Regions from separate parts of the Tatumella ptyseos genome, predicted to be linked through region 3. Evidence: predicted binding sites of a transcription regulator. Region 3 holds the regulator's gene; each other region holds the start of a gene.
What was found. Region 3 encodes CRP, which controls carbon source genes, mostly activating them, when cyclic AMP is high. Its sites were predicted from a motif close to ATGTGANNNNNNTCACAT; they were not measured.

Region 1: QJR74_RS12880 (YjcB family protein) is a predicted target of CRP. The motif match lies at 1,738-1,755, and genes of this name have one in related genera.
Region 2: epd (erythrose-4-phosphate dehydrogenase) is a predicted target of CRP. The motif match lies at 4,359-4,376, and genes of this name have one in related genera.

The regions. Positions count from the first base shown of each region.
Region 1 covers NZ_CP130649.1:2,718,146-2,724,574, forward strand. The annotation lists gene QJR74_RS12865 (Na+/H+ antiporter) at 1-498, opposite strand, end outside; gene soxR (redox-sensitive transcriptional activator SoxR) at 645-1,166, opposite strand; gene soxS (superoxide response transcriptional regulator SoxS) at 1,262-1,627, shown strand; gene QJR74_RS12880 (YjcB family protein) at 1,826-2,113, shown strand; gene QJR74_RS12885 (glucose/quinate/shikimate family membrane-bound PQQ-dependent dehydrogenase) at 2,611-4,986, opposite strand; gene QJR74_RS12890 (alpha/beta hydrolase) at 5,308-6,330, shown strand; gene QJR74_RS12895 (GFA family protein) at 6,345-6,429, opposite strand, start outside.
Region 2 covers NZ_CP130649.1:613,672-620,100, reverse strand. The annotation lists gene mscS (small-conductance mechanosensitive channel MscS) at 1-607, opposite strand, end outside; gene fbaA (class II fructose-bisphosphate aldolase) at 780-1,859, opposite strand; gene pgk (phosphoglycerate kinase) at 1,947-3,110, opposite strand; gene epd (erythrose-4-phosphate dehydrogenase) at 3,151-4,179, opposite strand; gene tkt (transketolase) at 4,509-6,429, opposite strand, start outside.
Region 3 covers NZ_CP130649.1:72,522-78,950, forward strand. The annotation lists gene QJR74_RS00370 (YccS/YhfK family putative transporter) at 1-1,416, opposite strand, end outside; gene crp (cAMP-activated global transcriptional regulator CRP) at 1,489-2,121, opposite strand; gene QJR74_RS00380 (OsmC family protein) at 2,410-2,814, shown strand; gene QJR74_RS00385 (phosphoribulokinase) at 2,811-3,698, opposite strand; gene QJR74_RS00390 (YheU family protein) at 3,751-3,966, opposite strand; gene QJR74_RS00395 (hydrolase) at 3,963-4,985, opposite strand; gene QJR74_RS00400 (LysE family translocator) at 5,032-5,634, shown strand; gene QJR74_RS00405 (ABC transporter ATP-binding protein) at 5,662-6,429, opposite strand, start outside.

The DNA of each region.
Region 1 (6,429 bases), 570 kb from region 3:
GGCAAAGTTTAGGGAGACCAGACCCGAGGCATCGTTCATTAAAGCTTCGCCTTGAACGATCGACATAATTTTTTTAGGAATCCGCCCTTCGCCCACTATACCTGATAATGCCACGGCATCGGTTGGGGAGAGTACTGCGGCCAGAGCAAAAGCAGGAATTAAGGGAACTCCTGGTATCGTCCAGTGAATAAGATAGCCAATTCCCACGACAGTAATCAGGACTAATACTAAGGCTAATCCAATGATTTCCCGCCCATGGTGTAGGAATTCATTAATCGGGGTTTTCCAACCATCGGAAAAAAGTAAAGGCGGGATAAACAGAACTAAAAAGAGTTCAGGGTCAAAATTGACGTGTAAACCAAAACTTGGCCATCCCAGCAACGCACCGGCAATAATTTGCACTAACGGCAAGGGGATTTGAAAGGGAATGATACGAGCCGCAACACCAGAGAGCGATACCACCAGCGTCATAATCAATATGGTGAAGAAAATTTCCATGTTTTCCTTGTAACCTTTCCAGAAGACAAAAAACCTATTAGCAACAACAGGCTCACTCATTTATTTACAATACACCCTACACCTTTAACGTGGCGTAAAAAACGTGCTTAACCAAAAAGAATCTATCGACTTCTTCTGATTATAGATTACGACTTTGTTGAGCCTACCAGCTCTTTAGCCTTCCCCTCAGAAGAAAGCTCTGAATCAATCGTCTCCTGCTCTAAGAGAACCGCTCCCTTACCTTGTGTAGCTAAATGGTCGTCGGCATTACGTAAAGGGCAATCGCGCATAGAAAGGCAACCACAGCCAATGCACCCATTAAGGTCATCTCGTAGTCTAATCAACGTTTCGATACGCTTATCCAACTCATCACGCCACTGCGCAGTAAGCTGTTCCCACTCCTTAGCAGAGATACGTTTATCTGGAGGGTAACTTGCTAAATTTTCGCTAAGGGTGGCCAAAGGTAGGCCGATGCGCTGAGCGATTTTGATAATCGCCACTCGCCGTAACACGTCACGACTATAACGTCGTTGGTTAGCGGCATTACGTGTACTCGCAATGAGCCCTTTTGTCTCGTAAAAGTGCAGCGCAGAGACGGCAACCCCGCTCCGCTTCGCGACCTCCCCTGGGGAAAGTCTTGATTTTAATTGAGATCGTTCTTTTTTCATTTTTAAGCTTTACCTCAAGTTAACTTGAGGAATTATACTTTAAAAACTTGTTCGAGATCACATTATGTGATGACTAACCAGAGGAATAACGTCAGATGCAAAAAGAAATCATCATTTCACTCACCGAGTGGATCGATCAAAATCTCGGGAATAATCTTTCGATTGATGAAGTTGCCGCCAAATCTGGATATTCCAAATGGCACTTACAAAGAATGTTCCGTGCAATGACGCGTCAGACACTTGGCGACTACATCCGTGACCGACGCTTAGCAAAAGCCGCAGAAGCTTTATGCGTTAGCCAACGCCCAGTCTTTGATATCGCGCTACAATATGGCTACGAATCACAGCAGACGTTCTCTCGAGTGTTCCGCCGTAAATTCGATCTTACCCCCACGGCCTATCGTCATTCTCAACGCTGCCGTACCTTACCTAATTTTAGTAGTGTCGGATCGTTATCCTAGTGTTAATGTTCTCAATCTTTACCCTTTTGTGCTAAGGCTCGTTAACAACGGCGAGCCAATATTACTAATTATTTAACTTACCCTTCAAATCTGGCACTTCTTTGTCTATAATGTGAGCTAAATCACACTTTATCTCACTCTCTCGTTGTCTGTTAAATCAACAACGGGTGCTCCTTTAGTTAACAATGAGGAACGACAATGAGCGCTCTCGCGACAAGCTTGATTGTTATGCGTTGGGGCTTGCTAAGTGCAGGACTAATGTACATGGCTAGCATCATGAAAATTAAATGCCAGCAAAACAGCCTTAAGACAGCCAGTGCTGTGTTTACAGGGGTAGGCCTCTTCACTTCTTGCTGGTTTGTGACGGGACTTCTTGGAATCGATTTCAGTTTGCAACATTGGCAATCTATGGCGAATATCGCAACAGATGCCTTCAACTATGCATTACAACAATCTCCAGATATCTTTATCCCAAACAACTTCTAATCGTTGTTATGAGCATGGGAAGCAACACCTTAATAAGCTCAGGTAACGCTTCCCCTCGCTTCTCTCTCTCATCATCCTCTCCCCTTTATCCCAGAATAAGCCGAATAAATTTTTATCCAAGCTCTGGAAAGGGTATTGGTAAATCGCCGTACCTTGATCATTGGCAGTCGGTGATTCAGCGTAAGTATGCTTAACGACTACACTATGACCAACCCTGATTATTCCTAACTAAATGCGGTCTATCGTATCGACATTCATGGTCTTATCCGCTATTTCATAAGCTATAGGCGATGTTTATCTAGTAGTAGGCGAAAAACTTTGGCATAGCCTTTGACATGTTATGCTTCGAGAATAAACATGGGCGTAAGATGATTTTTCTTCAATGGTTTCTTCACACCGATGGCGGTACTCAGCCCATAAAAAAACCCCGAATAAATCACTTTATTCGAGGCTTTTAGCGTCAATAGACATCACCCTAGCTGGGCGATACCAATCTATTACTTCGCGTCAGGAAGTTTATACGCAATGATGTAATCGCCCATGGTTGATCCGAATGAACCATGACCACCAGCATTAATCACGACATATTGCTTGCCATCCACTTCATACGTCATCGGCGTTGCTTGTCCACCCGCTGGTAGACGTGCTTGCCATAACAATTTACCGTCATGCACACTGTAGGCACGCAGGTAGTTATCTAATGTTGCAGCAATAAAGAAGACGTTACCTGCTGTAGTAATTGGTGCACCCAGCATTGGGGTACCCACTTTCAGCGGTAGAGGAATCGGCGAGCTATCACGGATGGTGCCGATACGTTTCTTCCAGATGATTTCGTGGTTTTGCAGGTTAACCGCAGAAACGAAGCCCCATGAAGGTTCCATACATGGCAGACCGAATGGTGACAGGAACGGATTTAGCTCTACGCCAAACTTCGCACCGTATTGGTGTTGCAGACCCGCTTCGCTACCTGACCCTTTAGCCCCTTTCTCATCCGGTTCCATTGGGTTGTTTGGACCACGAGGAATCAGTTTAGAAACAAACGGCAGTTGCATTGGGTTAGTAATTGCAAACTGTTTATCGGTGTTCACGGAGATACCGCCCCACTCGAACATCCCTAAGTTACCCGGGAACACTAGGGTCCCTTGAACAGAAGGAGGAGTAAACGGACCTTCATAACGTAGACGGTGGAACATGATTCGACAGATCATCTGGTCGAACATGGTCGCGCCCCACATTTTCTTATCTGTCAGGTGCGCCGTTGGGCGGTAGCTGAATTCAGAATAAGGTTGGGTCGGCGACAAGTGGTCACCTTCTGCTGCACCTTGTGGTACTGGATGTTCGTTTGCAGGGACAACAGGTTTTCCTGTAACACGGTTCAGAACAAAAATGTCACCGGTTTTTGCTGGAGCATAGATAACCGGTACAGTATTACCTTGTTGATCTTTAATATCAGCTAAGGTTGGCTGTGCCGGAACATCCATATCCCACAAATCGTGGTGCACTGTTTGGTAGAACCAAGCCAGTTTACCGGTTGAAGCATGTAACGCTAAGATACCAGTCGCAAACTTCTCTTGGTCTGGAGTACGGTTACCGCCCCAGATATCAGGAGTACTGACACCCATTGGGATGTAAACGATATCTAGTTTTGCATCATAAGCTGAAGGCGCCCATGAGTTTGGTGAGTTTGGCGTGTAGCTTTCACCATCTGCAGGGATAGCATTCGGATCTTTAGCACCTGGATCGAAGGCCCAAAGCAGTTGTCCGGTATTGACATCAAATCCACGAATCACACCTGAAGGCTCTTTCGTCGATAAGTTATCGGTGACCGCACCCGCAATAATAATCACTTTATCAGTGATAATTGGCGGAGAGGTTGGCTCATAGCCACCCGGGTATGCATGAGGTTGCTTGTGCTGTAAGTCGATTTCGCCGTTATTCGCGAAGTCTTTACAAACCTGACCGTTTTCCGCATCCACCGCAAACAGACGACCATCGTTTACAGGTAATAGGATACGACGTGAACACGCAGCAGGTTGGCTACCGTTAGCAGGTGTGGCAGAAACTTCGTGGTAAGAAACGCCACGACAAGTCATATGCTGGAAAGTTGAATCGTATTTAATCTTCGGATCAAAACGCCACTTTTCTTTCCCCGTCGCGGCATCCAGAGCAATAAGAATCTGGTGTGCAGTACAGGTATAAAGCATGTTACCGACTTTAATCGGAGTAGATTCGTTGGTGATCTCACCTGGGTCATCAGCACGCTTCAAATCACCGGTACGGAATGTCCAAGCAACTTGGAGATCTTTGACATTTTGCTCATTGATTTGCGTTAATGGCGAGTAACGTACGCCGTCTTGAGTACGCGCATACGCTGGCCAATCTTGCGCAGCCACGCTTGGCGTAGCAATAGCGTCGTTATTAACGTGTAAGGTGCCATCGATTTCTTGTGGGTCTTTTACCACAAAACTCGCACCGACCATCAGCAGGTTAACAATAACACCGACTGCCATTGCAGTACGTGGCGTATTCCCCGCGTTAGGACGAGAAATTTGACGATAGACGGGTGGTAGTAACATCCAGATACCGAACAGGGTCCAGATACCTAAACGTGGAGCCAGCGCCCAAAAGTCAATACCACACTCAACGTATGACCAAATCGCAGTAGCGATAAGGATCAAGGCATAGACGAAAAACGCGCCACCTTTACGTTTAGCCAGCTGCGCAGTGAAAAGCGCCATGACGAGACCGGTAATCAGATAGTAGCTACTACCACCGATTGCCAATAAGTACCCACCACCAATGATTAACCATAAGCAGCAGAAGAGAGAGAATAATAACGTAATGAGACGTAAGCCTCTGCGTTCCCTAGACATCGAAATCTACCTTAAATAAACCGCTATTTTAAAATGTAAAAATCGGAGCAATAAGACCGCCCTAAAGCAGGAAATTTATATTTTTAATTACTCACGTCGAATGAAGCTTGCCGCACCAATCTCCGATTTTTCACATTCACCTGCGATGAAAAATTCGCCAACTTGTAACCAATGTTTACGAGATCTTCATAACGACGGTTAGTATGGCTTATTAATAAAAAATTTCTATACAAAATATGATTAATCGCACAGTTCATTGACATTTTTTATGAGGCAACAGCTAAAAATTTAACATTCACTCTACAAAAAGGAGGTAAAAGCATGAAAAAAACACTCTTTATAGCGCTAGGTTCTAAAGGACTTAAAACGATCGCTGTGAGTTTACTGCTAACAGGCTGCCAGTCTTCGGCCATTTCTTTATTACATGGCGCAATGGAAAATCAGACGACCAAAAAAAATGTTCAAGCGTTGCGTGACTATGCAGACAAGAATGTTCAACATGATTTAAGAATTACCAGCAATTTACGCTATGGCGACTTGCCTAGTTCAAAAATGGATATTGTCACGCCCACAACTCAAACTGGATATCCCTTACCCGTCATCGTATTAGTGCACGGCGGAGGCTGGGTCGCAGGGAGTAAAGAAAGCATGTTGGCCTACGCTAGGCTTCTGGCTGATCGCGGATTTGCAGTAGTGAATGTCGAGTACGATTTGGTACCTTCCGCAGCTTTCCCTACTCAACTTGAACAACTTAATCAAGCCTTGCAAGCACTCAAGTCTACTCATCATCAAAAACTAGACCTTAATCGCCTTTTTCTTAGTGGTGACTCTGCCGGTGCGAATATTGTCAGTAACTATGCGGCTCTGCTTAACTCTCCCACGTTACAACAGCAGCTGGCGATCCCCCCTGCTATCCAATCTCACCAGCTTAAAGGCTTAGTCTTACACAGTGGAGTCTATGATATCGCGAGTTTATATCAAAGTGGCCAGAAGCTCCCTTGGACTATCCGCTGGATTATGCAAGAAGTATTAGGCGCTTATAGTGGCGAGAAGCCCCCTAGCCTAAGAAAACTTTATGCGATGTCGGCGACGCCTTGGTTGACGACCCACTATCCTCCAATTTGGATTAGCGCAAGTGATAATGATTTACTGACCCAAGGGCAATCACGTCCCTTTATCCAGCGCTTAGAAGCACTCAAGGTTCCAGTTGAGGCTCATATTTATCCAAAGCAATGGCCTGAGCCACTTAACCATGACTTTGAGTTCAGCATGCAATATCGCGCGAGCCAGCAGGTGTTGGATAGCTCAGCTGACTTTGTTCGTCGCTACTCTGAAAAACAGTAAATGCTTACTAACATTTAAGTCAGCTGGAGCACACTGAGTAGCTGCTCCAACGATTGAACAGGCTCTTTGTAAGATAGGATTTCAGATGAAGATGAGTGT
Region 2 (6,429 bases), 540 kb from region 3:
TCATCGTTAAATCAATATCAGCATCGTAAGCGACACCAATAATAAATTCGTTACGACGCTCTGGTTCACGGGAATAGTTGATAATTTTGCCGGTGAAGATTGAGCCATTAGGAATCACAGCAATCTTACCGTCAGAGGTTTTCAGCGTAGTTTGGAAGATTTGTACGTTCAGTACGGTACCCGAACATCCCCCCACATCCACAAACTCCCCAACCCGAATAGGTCTAAAGGTGACTAGTAGTACCCCTGCAGCAAAGTTTGAAAGTGAATTTTGTAACGCTAAACCGACGGTAACACCGATTGCCCCCAGCACTGCAATAAAGGACGCTGTTTGCACACCGACTCGGCTGACTGCGGCGATAAGGGTGAATGCGATAATCGCATAACGAACGATCATCGAGATAAAGTCAGCGACGGTTTGATCGATATGACGCGAAAGTAAGACTTTATTAATGGTTCTTGAAACGATTTTCGCAACAGTAAATCCGATAAAAAGGATGACTAATGCTGCGGCAATATTCACTACATAACTTAATAAAAGTGACTGGTTTTTTTCAATCCAAGTCCCGGCATTATGTAAGCCGCTCACTACGTTAAGATCTTGCATTAAATTTTCCTGTCGTTAGTTCCCAATAAATAGCTGAAGAAGCATCGATGAGAGATGCCTAACTAAAAAGGGTAACTAAAAACCGGTAAATTGCCAACCTCGTCACACAACTTCAAGAATTTTACGGAGGGAGATAAAGAAAACGCCAGCTAAGCTGGCGTTTGGGAAGGGATTACAGGCGGTCGATAGCATTCAGTTCACGGAAGGCTTGCTCTAAGCGAACAACCATTGAACTTTGTGCCGCACGTAACCAGACACGTGGGTCATAGTATTTTTTGTTTGGCTTATCGTCACCTTCTGGGTTACCCAGTTGGCTCTGTAAGTAGCCTTCATTCTTTTTGTAGAACTGAAGAATACCGTCCCAGTTTGCCCATTGCGTATCGGTATCGATGTTCATTTTAATGACACCGTACTCGATAGACTCTTTAATTTCTTCGGCTGAAGAACCTGAACCGCCGTGGAAAACAAAGTTCAGGCTGTTGTGAGGAAGGTTATGCTTCTCGCTCACGTAGTCTTGAGAGTTTCTCAGAATTTTTGGCGTCAGTTGGACGTTACCTGGCTTATACACACCGTGCACGTTACCGAATGATGCTGCAATGGTGAAGTTAGGACTGATAGCGCTGAGCTTTTGGTAAGCGTAGTCCACATCTTCTGGCTGAGTGTAAAGCGCGGAGTTATCGAGGTGTGAATTATCGACACCATCTTCTTCCCCACCCGTACAGCCCAATTCGATTTCAAGCGTCATTCCCATCTTCGCCATACGCGCAAGGTATTGACCGCTGATTTCGATATTCTCTTCTAACGACTCTTCTGACAGGTCGATCATGTGAGAAGAGAACAGTGGCTTACCGGTATTTTTAAAGTGTGCTTCGCCTGCATCCAGCAATCCGTCGATCCATGGCAGTAATTTTTTCGCACAGTGGTCGGTATGAAGAATAACGGGTACACCGTATTGCTCAGCCATCAGATGGACGTGTTGCGCACCCGTGATGGCACCAAGGATAGCCGCTGCTTGTGGCTTATCTGAGGTAAAACCTTTGCCTGCTAGGAATGCTGCACCGCCGTTAGAAAACTGAACAATCACCGGCGCTTTAGCTTTGGCTGCCGCTTCTAAAACCGCATTGATTGAGTCAGTACCGATGCAGTTGACTGCTGGTAACGCGAATTTATTCTCTTTAGCTACTTGGAAAACTTTTTGTACGTCTTCACCCGTAACGACACCCGGTTTTACGAAATCAAAAATTTTAGACATAAGTGTTGTCCTGTTTCGTTGGTCGTAAGCTGAGATCATCTTTTCAGCGGTAGAAAATAGAGGAGAGATAGCCCTCCTCAAAATTTATTATTGTTTCGCACGCTCTTCTAACATTGCTACAGCTGGGAGCTTTTTGCCTTCCACAAACTCAAGGAATGCACCGCCACCCGTGGAGATGTATGAAATTTTATCTTCAATACCAAATAGGTCGATTGCCGCCAGCGTATCACCGCCACCCGCGACTGAGAACGCATCGCTATCTGCGATAGCATTAGCCACGATTTCAGTTCCTTTACGGAAGTTAGGGAACTCAAAAACGCCCACTGGACCGTTCCAGAGGATGGTTTTGGCTTCTTTTAAAATTTTGGCCATTTGCGCCGCAGTCTCGTCACCGAAATCCATAATTTCTTCGTTGTCTTGGATCTCGTTCACTTTCTTGACGGTGGCAGGAGCCGTTTCAGAGAATTCGGTCCCGACGCGTGAGTCAACGGGAACAGGGATCCCATGTTCATCACGGAGCTTTTTCGCTGCTTCAACAAAGTCTGGCTCGTACAGTGACTTACCAACGTTATTCTCGATGGCAACGAAAGTGTTGGCAATGCCGCCTCCGACGATGACGGTATCGGCAATACCGACTAAAGATTGCAGTACATCAAATTTGGTGGACACTTTAGATCCCCCTACCACTGCAACCATAGGACGAGCTGGGTTGCTCATCGCTTTGCCTAACGCTTCAAGTTCTGCTGACAGTAATGGACCCGCACAAGCAACAGGTGCAAATTTTCCTACGCCATGAGTAGAAGCTTGGGCGCGGTGAGCGGTACCGAAAGCATCCATAACAAAGACGTCACAGAGAGCGGCATATTTTTTCGCAAGGGTTTCTTCGTCTTTCTTTTCGCCTTTATTAAAGCGAACGTTTTCTAATACCACTAATTGACCGGCTTCCACATTGACGCCGTCAAGATAGTCTTTGGACAAGCTTACTTCTGTACCAGTAAGTTTGTCTTTGAGGTAGTTCACAACAGGTAGCAGAGAGAATTCTTCGTTATATTCGCCTTCTGTTGGACGGCCTAAGTGCGAGGTCACCATTACTTTCGCGCCTTGCTTCAGGGCTTGTTCAATGGTCGGTAGTGATGCACGGATACGCGCATCTGACGTCACTTTCCCATCCTTGACCGGCACATTAAGATCAGCACGAATCAGAACACGTTTTCCAGCAAGATCCAGATCGGTCATTTTGATTACAGACATGGTGAATCCTCTTATTGACTCTTTAAGTTTATCCCGCCGCTTATGCGACAGGTTTGAAAGTGTTGTCAGACATCGCTAAACAGGTATCGATCATTCGGTTTGCGAAGCCCCATTCGTTATCACACCATACTAACGTTTTTACCAAGTGCCCTCCACTGACTCGCGTTTGCGAACCATCGACAATGGCACTGTGTGGATCATGATTAAAGTCCGCTGACACCAGTGGCAGCTCGGTATAGTCGACTATACCATGAAAGCAGCCATTGGCAGCTTCCTGCAATAGATGATTGACTTGCTGTGCTGTCACTTTTTGTTCCAGCGTTACGCTAAGATCGATAGCAGTGACATTGATGGTCGGCACCCGAACCGCAATGGCTTCGAATCGATCGAGAAATTTGGGGAAAATTCGCGTAATACCTGCTGAGAGCCGTGTATCGACAGGAATAATCGACTGACTGGCCGCACGAGTTCTACGCAGGTCAGGATGGTAAGCATCAAGGACTTGCTGGTCGTGCATCGCAGAATGAATGGTGGTGACGGTACCGGATTCAATCCCGAAAGCATCGTCCAACAATTTGATTACAGGGATAATGCAGTTGGTGGTACAGGAAGCATTGGAGACAAAACGATGTTCAGGTAAGAGTGTGTCATGATTTACACCGTAAACAATAGTGGCATCTAAGTCGGCTTCACCAGGGTGGGCAAAGAGGACTTTACGTGCACCCGCGCGATGGTGTGCTTCACCGTGAGCACGACTTCCATAAACCCCAGTACAGTCTAAAACGACGTCAATATCGAGGTCGCCCCACGGCAATTCAGAGATTGCTGAATGGTGGAGTAAGGTGATTGCGTCTCTACCAATAAAAAGCTGCTCGCCTTCGAGTCTAACTTCCCATGCAAATTGCCCGTGAGTTGTGTCATATTTTAAAAGATGCGCCATACCACGGCTTTCGGCGACTTCATTTATCGCCACAACGGTAACGTCAAGGTGACGGCCCGTCTCATATAACGCTCGTACGACAGCCCGACCAATTCTACCAAAACCGTTAATCGCAATTCTAAGGCTCATTGCTTATCTATTACCTTGATGAACGTAGGGACTGCTCGCCCTAAAACAAAGATTATCTTTGAGGCTACAACGATTTGATAAATTTTGATACCCAATTTTCAGTCGACTGATTACGTCATCTTGAGAATAAATCAACTCCCGACTAAGCGGAATGACAGAGATCAACAGTCTTTCCCAAAATACGATCAAGATCACATATTAGAGTGTTGGATAGCGGGATAGGAATGTTTTGCCAGTAATCAGTTAGCCGCCGTTTCGTCGCGAGTCACTTAGTTTTGAGCAAAAAAAAGCATGGCACATGCCATGCTTTTATCTCATCAATGCTGTGGTTACAGAATAGCTTTCGCTTTTGCGACCACGTTGTCTACGGTAAAGCCAAACTCTTCAAACAGTTGCTCTGCAGGTGCAGATTCACCGAAGGTGGTCATTCCAACGATTGCACCGTTTAAACCAACGTACTTGTACCAGTAATCAGCAATACCCGCTTCAACCGCGACACGTGCGGTCACAGCTGCAGGCAGTACGGATTCACGGTAAGCAGCATCTTGCTTATCGAAGTGGTCGGTAGAAGGCATCGAAACAACACGAACTTTACGTCCCTCTGCGGTCAATTTGTCTGCCGCGTCAACCGCTAGCTGTACTTCCGAACCGGTGGCGATAAAGATAAGCTCTGGTTGACCTTCGCTATCCTTCAGAACGTAACCACCTTTGCTAATCGCTGCAAGTTGCTCAGCGGTACGCGTTTGTTGCGCGAGGTTTTGACGAGAAAGAATCAGGGCAGAAGGGCCATCTTGACGCTCGATAGCTTCTTTCCACGCTACCGCGGTTTCAACTTGGTCTGCTGGACGCCATACGCTCATATTTGGCGTTGTACGTAAGCTTGCAACCTGCTCAACAGGTTGGTGCGTAGGACCATCTTCACCTAAACCGATAGAGTCATGGGTATAAACCAGAATTTGGCGCAGTTTCATCAGCGCAGCCATCCGCGCAGCATTACGTGCATACTCCACAAACATCAGGAAGGTTGCAGTATAAGGAATGAAACCTGAGTGCAGCGAGATGCCGTTTGCAATGGCGGTCATACCAAATTCACGCACACCATAGTGGATGTAGTTACCTGCAGCGTCGTCTTTGATCGACTTGGAACCAGACCACATGGTTAGGTTACTTGGTGCTAAGTCTGCAGAACCACCCAGATACTCAGGTAACAACTTGCCGTATGCTTCAATTGCATTTTGTGACGCTTTACGGCTAGCAATTTTTTGTGGGTTGGCTTGAAGATCTTCGATAAATTTTTGTGATTCCGCAGCCCAATTTGCTGGAAGCTCGTTAGCCGTACGACGTTTGAACTCTGCCGCTAACTCAGGGAAAGCTTTTGCATAGGCATCGAATTTCTCATTCCATACCTGCTCTTTCTTCGCACCAGCTTCTTTTGCATCCCATGCAGCATAAACATCTGCAGGAATTTCGAATGGCGCTGCGTCCCACTCTAACGCTTTACGAGTCAGTGTGATTTCGTCGTCGCCTAGTGGTGCACCGTGTGAATCATGGGTACCGGCTTTGTTGGGAGAACCAAATCCGATAACGGTTTTGCACATGATCAGCGTTGGACGCTCAGAAGCACGAGCCTCTTCTACCGCACGACGGATAGACTCATTATTGTGACCATCAACACCACGGATAACATGCCAGCCGTAAGATTCGAAGCGTAAGCCTGTGTCATCACTAAACCAGCCATCAGTATGACCATCGATAGAGATACCGTTGTCATCATAGAAAGCGATTAATTTACCCAGTTGCAGAGTACCCGCTAAAGAACAAGCCTCGTGCGAAATCCCTTCCATCATACAGCCGTCACCCATGAAGGCGTAGGTGTAGTGATTAACAATGTCATGGCCTGGACGGTTAAACTGCGCAGCCAGTGTACGTTCTGCAATCGCAAAACCGACGGCATTCGCAATACCTTGACCTAATGGGCCGGTCGTTGTCTCGACACCCACGGTGTAGCCGTATTCTGGGTGGCCCGGGGTCTTAGAGTGCAGTTGACGGAAGTTTTTCAATTCTTCGATCGGTAGATCGTAACCGCTGAGGTGCAGCAAGCTGTAGATCAGCATTGAGCCGTGGCCGTTAGAGAGGATGAAACGGTCACGGTCTGCCCAGGATGGATTACTAGGGTTATGGTTTAAGAATTCACGCCATAATACTTCAGCGATATCTGCCATGCCCATCGGTGCACCTGGGTGGCCAGAT
Region 3 (6,429 bases):
CAGTGAATAAACTGCCGTCACCGTAAATCCAATCGTCGCCCAGCCATAATATTGGCGATTGAACAAGTTACTGAAAAAGGTAATCAGTAACATGATGATTAGTATCCAAGACTCAGGTGCATGGAGATTGAGGGTAATTGCCGCAATGATTAATCCAGCAAAAGTTCCTAATGCCCGGTGCTGTATACGTACCCGTGTAGCGCTATAGTTATTTTGACTCACGAATACGATAGTCATCAAAATCCAATAAGGTTTGGGCATATTGAGCGCTATACCGACGATTCCACCACACATCAACATGATCGAGAAACGTGCAGCGGAACGTAAGGCAGTTGATTTCAGCGATAAATAACTTTTTAAGGCGGGTAATAAAGGTAAACGGCGCTGCCTATCGCGCATCAGGTCACGTTGATACAGAGGTTTCTCATTCTGTAAGACTCGAGCAATTCGCGTAAAGTGATAAAAGCAAAATTGGGGGACCGGATTGTGGGGAAATTGTTGAGCCAGTTTTTCCAATGCTGAAATTTGCTTACTCATTGAAAAAGGCTTCACAAATTGGTGGTATAAAATATCGTCAGCTAAGCGGTGGAGTTGTGCCGTGACAGTATTCGCATTCCAATTTAAAATTTCCCTACCAAAACTATCGTGGCAAAGTTTTTTGATTTCCTCCGGCTGATTCAAGCTAATCGTAATATGCTCTTGAATATCTTGAGCCATCAAAAAATAGCGAATCAGGAACCGGTCATTACGGTTTCTCGCTGCCGGTAACATATGTAATTGTTGATAGCATTGAGTAATCAGGTCAATCACTTTCTGTTGGCGCTTGAGAAGGTCCTGTAAGCTTTCGGGAGAGTCATCTGCACTAAAGATACGGTGATATTTATGCTCGCAGTAGTTTCCCAATTCGCGATAAAGCAAACTGAGTGTTTCACGAAGTTGCTGAGCTTGCGAGAACTTAAACCAAGCCCAATTGAACACGCCATACCAAACTGTCCCACCTAGATAGAGTAAGGGAGGGCCCCATATCGGCATGCGTCCAGCTAGGCTAATCGACAGCACAGCTGCCACCAGTGAGGCAGGTAAGAGCCGGCCGTGTAATGGACTAATCTCCCCCGTCACCCCGATGATTAATGGTAACGCGAATAGAAAGAGCGGTAAGGGATAGTGCTGCGCTAAACACCAAAGAAGCAAAAAGCTGCTGCAGGCGAAAAGTAATCCCCCCACGACGAGACGTTTAAAAAAGCGTTTATGTGGAGTATCTAATCCAGCCAGATTACAGCAGGATGGGACTAAAGAAAAAAGTAAGCCTGAGTGGAGATCGCCTAACAGCCAGCCTAGTGCGATCGGTAGACAGAGCACTAACGTTTGGCGGAAAGCATAATTTACTTCAGGGTGATAAATAAGTCGACGTAGCATTGCCACTGCAATTTGTTATATGAATGATAGTGATCGGTAAAAGGCAGGGTAGCTCCCTGCCTTCTGCACCGATTAGCGTGTGCCGTACACTACGATAGTTTTACCATGGGCCGAAATTAGGTTTTGATCTTCTAACATCTTGAGAATGCGTCCAACGGTTTCGCGTGAACATCCGACGATCTGCCCAATTTCTTGACGGGTAATTTTTATTTGCATCCCATCAGGGTGCGTCATCGCATCGGGTTGGTGAGCAAGATGCAGCAGAGTTTGCGCAATACGACCGGTGACGTCCAAGAAGGCTAAGTTACCGACTTTCTCTGAAGTGACCTGTAGGCGTCGTGCCATCTGTGCTGAAAGGCGGATAAGAATTTCCGGATTTACCTGTATCAATTGGCGAAATTTTTTGTAGGAAATTTCAGCGACTTCACACGCGGACTTAGCTCTGACCCAAGCACTACGCTCTTGTCCTTCTTCAAATAAGCCAAGCTCACCAATAAAATCGCCCTGATTAAGGTAAGAAAGGATCATCTCTTTGCCTTCTTCATCTTTAATCAGTACCGCGACAGAACCTTTAACAATGTAATAAAGCGTCTCTGCTTTTTCACCTTGATGGATCAAGGTGCTTTTTGACGGATACTTATGAATATGGCAATGGGAGAGGAACCATTCTAATGTAGGGTCTGTTTGTGGTTTACCAAGAACCATTCGCTTCTATCCTCTATTGTAATCGAACCTGGATGAAACCAGGGTGAGCCACTTTTGTGACCCTTATGAAAGCATCAAGTGCCATTTCTTTTTTTATTGGGCGATAAAAGTACCTTAGCCTATTCCGAGGTATTTTATCTTGGGATTAACGAAATAAATAATCCTTTCCCTGTTTTTAGCACAGGTTAGCGTCACTGTCTTGTATTGTATGAGTCCAAATGAGAGGTTTGCGAATTAATCCACCTCAGAGTATCTTAGCTTACAAATTCTGAAACCGGAGGCATAGGAGTGGAAGCGAAAGTAAAGTGGGTCGATGGGCTTTGTTTTGTCGCAGAATCGGCTTCAGGGCACCAAGTCGTCATGGATGGTAATCGCGGCGAAAAAGGACCGAGCCCAATGGAAATGGTCCTAATGTCGGCGGGAACTTGTAGTGCAATTGATGTGGTGTCGATATTAGAAAAAGGTCGCCATGAGGTTCTAGGATGTGAAGTTAAATTAACCTCAACTCGCCGTGATGAGGCGCCGCGACTTTTCACCCACATTAATCTGCATTTCATTGTGACGGGAAAGACATTGACCGATAAAGTGGTCGAGCGGGCGGTTTCCCTTTCCGCGGAAAAATACTGCTCAGTAGCACTTATGTTGGAACAAGCAGTAGAAATCACCCATAGTCACGAGATAGTTATCGTTTAGCATTGGCTTGTTAACAAGGTCTGTTGGCGCTTTTCAGCTAGTTTTTTAATGACTGGTGTCAAGATAAGTTCCATCGCCAAGCCCATTTTTCCGCCGGGGACTACCAAGGTGTTCATGGCGGAGATAAAAGATCCTTGGATCATGGCGAGGAGATAAGGGTAGTTAATCTCTTCCACACCGCGAAGATGGATCACCACTAAGCTCTCATCCATTGAAGGAATCGCATGAGCCGCAAAGGGGTTAGAGGTATCGACCATCGGGACGCGCTGAAAGTTAATGTGGGTACGAGAGAACTGCGGCGTGATGTAGTTAACGTAATCTTCCATAGAGCGAATCACTGAGTCCATTACTGCTTCGCGAGAATGACTCCGCTCTTGCATATCTCGTATTAACTTCTGAATCCATTCTAAGTTTACAATGGGTACGACTCCGACTAACAAATCCACTAAATCGGCAACGTTATGCTCTTCAGTAACCACCGCGCCATGTAATCCCTCGTAGAATAAAACATCTGTCTTTTCAGGGAGCGCTTGCCATGGTGTGAAGGTTCCGGGAACTTGTTTCCAAGGGACGGCTTCATCGTAGGTATGGAGATATTTACGAGAACGGCCGGAGCCAGTTTCAGAGTATTGCTTAAATGTCTGTTCTAACAGTAAAAAGTCGTTAGCGTCAGGACCAAAATAACTAATGTGTTTCCCTAAATCTCTCGCTTTACGGATGGCAACGTCCATTTCTGGTCGAGTGTAGCGATGATAACTGTCTCCCTCAATTTCAGCGGCTTGAATACCTAGCTGTTGGAAGATCTTCCGGAAGGCTAGGCTAGTTGTCGTTGTCCCGGCACCGCTTGAACCTGTTACAGCAATAATGGGATGTTTGGCTGACATAATGGTCTCCTTAGCGGGTGAGGGGGCGACAACTACGGCGTACAGTTATCCTTCAGCGTATATCTCGTGCAGCACGGAGGCTGACTGATTCATGTAATTCCGACCAAACAATGACGATCTCCCCTGCTTTAAGTTGCCGGGTAATATCAGCAACTTTCTCGGACAAGGTTTTCTCTTGCTCACCATAATCTGTTCCTTCTTGTAATACAAAGGACTCGATGACGCTCTGTAACGTTTCTGTCGGGAGTTCTTGCCAAGGTATGATCATGATGGCGTATCCAATTGTGTTGAAAGCCACTGAGGAATACGTTGTTCAAGCCACATTACTGGCTTAAACAAGCTACCCGTAACGAAACCAACATGTCCACCATATTCACTTAACTGATAGTCAATCGTTGGTGAAAGCTGTTCAGGTAAAGGGATAACATCGTCAGTCATAAAGGGGTCATCTGCCGCATGAATAATTAATAGTGGTTTAGTAATACTCGCAAGCCAAGGCATACCACTAGCTTGTCGGTAATAGTCTAAAGCATCAGAAAAATGATAAATACGAGAGGTAATCTTATCGTCAAACTCGCGAAGCTTTTTTATCTTCTTAAGTTCACCCGGAGCAATTGAAAAGAGATGTGGATGCGCCTTTAGTTTACGGCGTAGACTTTTTTTCAAACGTGTTAATAAATAATGCTGATAAAAACGCGAAAAGCCATCTTCGATTTTGACGCTACAGGGCTCAAGCATGAGTGGCGCTGAAACTATTACTCCCGCATCGAGCAGGCACTCGTCCCCTTGGCTTCCCATAAGACAAGCAAGCATGTTTCCACCTAGGGAGAACCCGGTTGCGGAAGTCCAGCCTGGCCCCAACTTCTCTTTCATCCAACGAAGAAAATAACTAGCATCCTCGATATCCGCCGAGTGGTAGCTCTGCTTTAATCGATTTGGCTCGCCACTGCAGCCGCGATAGTGCATGACCACTCCTAACCATCCTTTCTGTTGAAAAGAGGCGAGTAGGCCATGAGCGTAAGGACTTTTTACACTGCCTTCTAGGCCATGAAAAATAACCGCGCGTGGCTTATGTTTTGCCAACATTGGATCTTCGCTCCAAGCGAGATCGACAAAGTCCCCATCGGGTAGCTCTAGACGCTGCCAAACAGGTTTGATACGGACCATACGGCGTAAGATTCTGGGTAATAGAGTCTGAATATGTGCATTTCTCAAACAACGAATAGGGGTGAAATCATTCTCGTCATTATGATAATTATTCAGGTTCTCAGGGCTTGTCTGATCCATAACTCACTGTATAGTTTCAAAGGTTAATCTGGATGATGGTACTTTTATGGAACTCAGTCTTTTTCTCTCATTATTTGGTTTTTTGTGGGTCGCAGCCATTACACCGGGGCCCAATAATATGCTACTTACGACCTCTGGCGCCAATTTTGGTTTCGTTCGTACTATACCATTGATGCTAGGCATTATGTTTGGCATGCAAATCATGCTGTTACTGATTGCCTTCGGTGTCGGTAATCTTATTATCCTCTATCCTGCATTACACTTGTTCTTAAAAATCGCAGGAAGTGCTTATCTACTGTGGTTGGCATGGAAAATCACGACGGCTGCCTATGAATCTCTTGAGGTGAAAGACCATCCAGAAAAGACGTTGCCATTATGGCAAGGTGCGGTATTACAACTCGTCAACCCTAAAGCCTGGTTAATGTCCTTGGGCGCGGTTGCCAGTTTCAGTCTAAGCGGTAACGCCTATATTACCTCGATTGTCGGCATTAGTTTAGCCATGTTTTTAGTCAACCTTATTGCGGGATGCATCTGGCTAGCCTTCGGTACGGTGATTGGTCGTTGGCTACACAGTCCACGCGCATGGCGACAATTCAATATGATTATGGGATTGTTAACCGCCCTGAGCGTGGTATTTATCTGGTTGTAATGGCTTAGCGATGAGACTTGGACAGCGTTAGCTTTCACTCGCAAGTAACGCTTCAAGTTCCTCTTGCGCATCAAGCCAAGCGAGCTCTATTTCTTCAAGCTGTGCCTGAACGGCGGTCCGATGCTGTAAAGTATCGGTCAGTTCAGGCTTACGGCTGGCTTCATAGATTGTAGGATCAGCGAGCTTTTCTTCGTCTTCTGCTAATTTACGCTGATGCTCGCTCATCTGTTTTTCGAGCTTCTCGATTTGTTTTCGTAAGGGCTGCGTTTTAGTTCGCAGTTCAGCATCACGCCTTTTCTGATCCTTCCGTGACTGTGCACTTTGGCTATTATCACGAGAAGTCTCGCTTTTTTGAGAGGGAGTCGTCTCTTTTTGCTGGTCAGCGAGCCATTGCTGATAGTCATCAAGATCGCCGGCAAACATTTCGACACTGCCACTATGAACGAGATAGAGGTCATCGGTTGTCGCACGGAGTAGATGGCGATCGTGCGATACGACTACCAACGCGCCTTCAAAATCGATCAGCGCTTCAGTCAGCGCTTGACGCATATCGAGATCAAGGTGGTTAGTCGGTTCATCGAGTAGCAGCAAGTTTGGACGTTCCCAGACAATCAGCGCTAATACTAAACGCGCTTTCTCCCCACCCGAGAATTGCGCGGTAGGCGCTTTAACTTGATCGCCTTGAAAGCCAAATCCCCCTAAATAATCACGTAAGTGTTGTTCCAGCTCTTTCGGGGCCTGGCGTTGCAGGTGTTGTAGCGGGGACTCTTCTGCCCGCAGATACTCAAGTTGGTG